2 regions of the Janthinobacterium sp. KBS0711 genome follow, and region 1 is predicted to be linked to the other one. Evidence: predicted binding sites of a transcription regulator. Region 1 holds the regulator's gene; the other holds the start of a gene.
What was found. The regulator LexA, encoded in region 1, represses DNA repair genes until DNA is damaged. The targets are predictions, from matches to a motif close to ACTGTATNNNNATACAGT.
Positions count from the first base shown of each region.

Region 2: a site for LexA is predicted at 1,049-1,066, ahead of imuA (translesion DNA synthesis-associated protein ImuA). Genes of this name have one in related genera too.

Region 1 covers NZ_LBCO01000035.1:238,928-241,126, reverse strand. Annotated here, with positions in the region: gene VM94_RS24245 (cystathionine gamma-synthase family protein) at 1-650, shown strand, start outside; gene lexA (transcriptional repressor LexA) at 720-1,355, opposite strand; gene VM94_RS29260 (hypothetical protein) at 1,388-1,588, shown strand; gene rpsF (30S ribosomal protein S6) at 1,631-2,020, shown strand; gene priB (primosomal replication protein N) at 2,041-2,199, shown strand, end outside.
Region 2 covers NZ_LBCO01000035.1:375,764-377,962, reverse strand. Annotated here, with positions in the region: gene VM94_RS24825 (putative Na+/H+ antiporter) at 1-880, opposite strand, end outside; gene imuA (translesion DNA synthesis-associated protein ImuA) at 1,087-1,797, shown strand; gene VM94_RS24815 (Y-family DNA polymerase) at 1,727-2,199, shown strand, end outside.

The DNA of each region.
Region 1 (2,199 bases):
TGGGCGCGGGTCTGGTGGTCAATGCCTTGACGAAATCCATCGGCGGCCATGGCAATGCGCTGGGCGGCAGCTTGACGGACACGGGCGTGTTCGACTGGACGCGGTATCCGAACATCTTTGAAAATTATAAAAAGGCGGCGCCCGCCCAGTGGGGCATCGCGCAAATCCGCGCCAAGGCCTTGCGCGACTTCGGCGCTTCGCTGGGGCCGGAAGCGGCGCACCATATCGCTGTCGGCGCGGAAACCATGGCCTTGCGCATGGACCGCACCTGCTCGAACGCCCTGGCGCTGGCGACCATGCTTGCCGCCGACCCGAGAGTGGCGGCCGTGCACTACCCGGGCCTGGCGTCGCACCCGCAGCACGCGCTGGCGACGGACTTGTTCCGCAGCTATGGCTCGCTGTTCAGCTTTGAGCTGAAGGATGGCATCGACTGCTTCGATTTCCTCAATCGTTTGAATTTGGCTATTCCAGCGAGCAACCTGGGCGACACGCGCACCCTCGTCATTCCCGTCGCCCACACGATTTTCTACGAGATGGGTGCCGAGCGCCGCGCCAGCATGGGCATCGCCGAATCCCTGATCCGCGTGTCGGTGGGCATCGAAGATGAGGCCGATCTGCTGGAGGATTTCAGCAGTGCGCTGGATGCATAAGCAGCCGCGCACCATGTAAAAAGGGCCGCGACAGTCATGCTGTCGCGGCCCTTTTTTACGTGCTGCAGTTTAATGCCAGCTGCGCATCAGTCCGACGGCGAGGCCTTCCAACGCAAACTCGTCTTCGGGCGACACGGTGATCACCTTGAAGTCCGGGTTCTCCGGCAGCAGTTCGATGACGGAGCCCGTCTTCTTGTAGCGCTTGACGGTGACTTCGTCGCCGATGCGGGCGACGACGATCTGGCCATTCTTGGCGCTGTCGACCTTTTTCACGGCCAGCAAGTCGCCATCCATGATGCCGGCGTCGCGCATGGACCAGCCGCGCACTTTCAGCAGGAAGTCGGGCTTGGCCGAGAACAGGGCCGGGTCGACGTTGTAGCTCGCTTCCAGGTTTTCCTGCGCCAGGATGGGCGAGCCTGCCGCCACCCGGCCGATCAGGGGCAGCGACATCAGCAGCGCTGCCGGCACTTTCGACGGCGGCGCTTCGGCGGCCGCGCCGATCAGGCGGATGCCGCGCGAGGTGCCGGGCGAAATCTCGATCGCGCCCTTGCGGGCCAGGGCCTGCAAATGCTCTTCAGCCGCGTTGGCCGATTTGAAACCCAGTTCATTGGCGATTTCGGCACGGGTAGGAGGAAAGCCCGTGTTTTCAATCGCGTCCTTGATCAGGTTCAGGATTTGTTCTTGTCGTGCTGTCAGCTTGATCATGAGCGGTGGGTGCATACTAAAATGCTGTCTATATGAACAGTCTGTATTTTTGTACAGTATCGTCCACTATGCAAGGGGATTTCCGTGTTTTGGGCGAATTTCGCAAGAAATACTTGCCCATGGGCGCAAAGCGCGGCGGCGCACGGGCTTTTCGCGCGCTTGTGGAAGGAATGATTGAAACGTTTGCAAAAGGCGGTTATAATCTTCGGCTGACCTTCCCACACCCGTCTTGACGCCGGGGTGGGCGATTATCAATCCGACCTGAAGGAGTTTGCATGCGTCATTATGAAATAGTCTTTATCGTCCATCCGGACCAAAGCGAGCAAGTGCCCGCGATGATCGAACGCTACAAAGCCAGCGTAACCACCCGCGGCGGTTCGGTTCACCGCGTGGAAGATTGGGGCCGCCGTCAAATGGCTTACTCGATCCAAAAGCTGCCTAAAGCACACTACATCTGCCTGAACATCGAATGCGACAACGAGACCCTGGTCGAGTTGGAAACAGCATTCAAATTCAATGATGCCGTGTTGCGTCACCTGACCGTTAAAATGAAGAAAGCTGAAACAGCTCCTTCGCCGATGATGAAATCGGTACAACGCGAAGACGCGGCCAAAAGCCACCGCACCGAAGCACCAGCAGCCGCTCCAGCCGCAGCAGCAGCTTAATTCTTGACCGGGATCGTGCGCTGAACCAGCTACAAGTAACCGCCATCATTGCCGAGCGCGAAATATTGCGCTATACCCCGGCAGGGCTGCCGATTGTGAATGCAGTATTGCAACACAGTTCGCAGCAGATGGAAGCAGGGATTGCCCGTTTGACCGAGTTTGATGTTGCCGCGCTAGCC
Region 2 (2,199 bases), 140 kb from region 1:
GGATCAGCGGGCTTTGATAGCGTTCATACGCCTGCACGAAACCGAGGAAGAACAGGAACAGGCCGATGAACAGCACGGGATGGTGCGCCAGGGTGACCACGCCGGCCAGCACGATCATGTGCACGAGGCTGACGGCCAGCGGCACTTTTGGCGCTTCCACTTCGCCGGCCTTCGGCTTGATGTCGGAGGTGTTGCTGTGCAGGTATTTGCGCAGCAAAATGCTCACGCCCGTGGCGTTGACCAGCACGGCGATGGCGGCCTTCCAGCCGAAATGGCTGGCCATGAAGGCGCTGTCCCAGTTCCACGTGGTGGCCACCATCAGCACGGGCGGCGCCGCGTACGAGGTGAGGGTGCCGCCGATGGAAACGTTGACGAAAAGCACGCCCAGCGCGCCGTATTTCAGCCATTCAGGGATGCCCGGGCGGAAGATTTGCGGCGCCAGCATCAGCGCGGCCAGGGTCATGGCGGCCGGTTCCGTGATCAATGAGCCCGTCAGGGGAACGAGCGCCAGTCCCAGCCAGACAAGGGCCAGTTCCGTGCGCAGCGGCATCACGCGCGCCACGCTTTTCAGCAGGCGCTGCACGGCGTCGAGCACGGGGCGAGAGGCGGCCACGACCATGACGACAAAGACGAACAGCGGCTCCGTGTAATGGCGCGACTCGGCATACTCGATGGCTGCATCGCTGCCCGAGACAAAGGCCATGATGATAATCAAAATGAAGGCCCAGAAGCCGAACACGACTTCCACTTCGCCCAGCAAGTGCAGCAGGCCCGCATGGCGGGGATGGCGCCGCGACAAGGTTTCAAACGACTTGGCGGCAAAGGTGTGGATGAGCGCGAGGCCGAAGACGATGGCGCTGATGATTTGGATGGTGGTCAAATGCGTTTCCTTATGGACGGAGGAAGCCGCCCGGTGCATTGCCGAGCGGTAAGGAGAGTGCTTATGGTACAGCAATCGATACTAAAAACGGGGTTTTTCGGACATGGCGGAGCGGCCCCGGCGCTGGTGGCATTCAGATAAACCTTGCCAAAAGCGGGTCTGGATAGTACTGTATATGCATACAGTATCAACCTCTCTATTCAATGATGCAACATTCTCAATTGATGGCCTCGCCGGAAGCCTTGCACCCGTCTTTATGGCGTGCATCGCAGCTGGGACAGGGTGCCACGCGCTGCCTGGACACGGGCTTTGCCGCCTTGTCCGCGCAGCTGCCCGGTGGCGGCTGGCCCAGCGGCAGCCTGATCGACCTGCTGGTGCAGCAGCCGGGCAGCGGCGAATTGCGTTTGCTGGCGCCCGCGCTGGCGCAACTGCAGGGCTTGCCCATCGTGCTGCTGCAGCCACCCCATCCGCCGCAGGCGCTGGCCCTGGTCGCGCAGGGGCTGGCGCCGTCGCAGCTGCTGTGGCTCAAAAGCACAGGCAGCAAGGATGCCTTGTGGGCGGCGGAAAACATCTTGCGCAGCGGTACGTGCGGCGCCTTGCTGTTCTGGCAGCCGCACGTGCGCGCCGACAGCCTGCGCCGCCTGCACCTGGCCGCGCAAAGCGGTAATACCTTGTTCTGCATGCTGCGCCCGCTGCACGGCGCGCAGGATGCGTCGCCGGCGCCGCTGCGCCTGTCCGTGCGCCCGGCCGCCGGCGGCATCGAGATCGGCTTCATCAAGCGCCGGGGACCGCAGCGCGACGCGCCCCTGTTCCTGCCCCTGCAACCTCCTTCATTATTGCGACGCCATGCGACTCTGGATCGGCCTGTGCCTGCCCCGGCTCCCGCTCGAAGTATTTTGCCCGCGCTGGTCGGCTGACCACCTGGGCGTGGTACTGGAGCAGGAGCAAGTGATGGCCGTGTCGCCGCTGGCGCTGGCGGCCGGCATCAAGCCGGGCATGCGCCGTGCCGGTGCGTTGATGCTGGCGCCGCAGGCGCGCCTGCACGAGCGCTCGCTTGAACTGGAAGCGCAAGCCCTGCAAGCGGTGGCGCTGGCGCTGCTGCAATATTCTCCGCTGGTGGCCCAAGGCGAGGAAGCGACCCTGCTCGTCGATGCGGGCGCCAGCCTGCGCCTGTTCGGCGGCGTGCGCGCCCTGTGCCGGCACATCGCGGCCAGCTTGCGCGCGCTCGGTTACACGGCCCAGCTGTCGTGCGCGCCCACGGCGCGCGGCGCCTGGCTGCTGGCGCGCGCCGGTACGCGCCGGGGCCGCGTGCTGGGCAT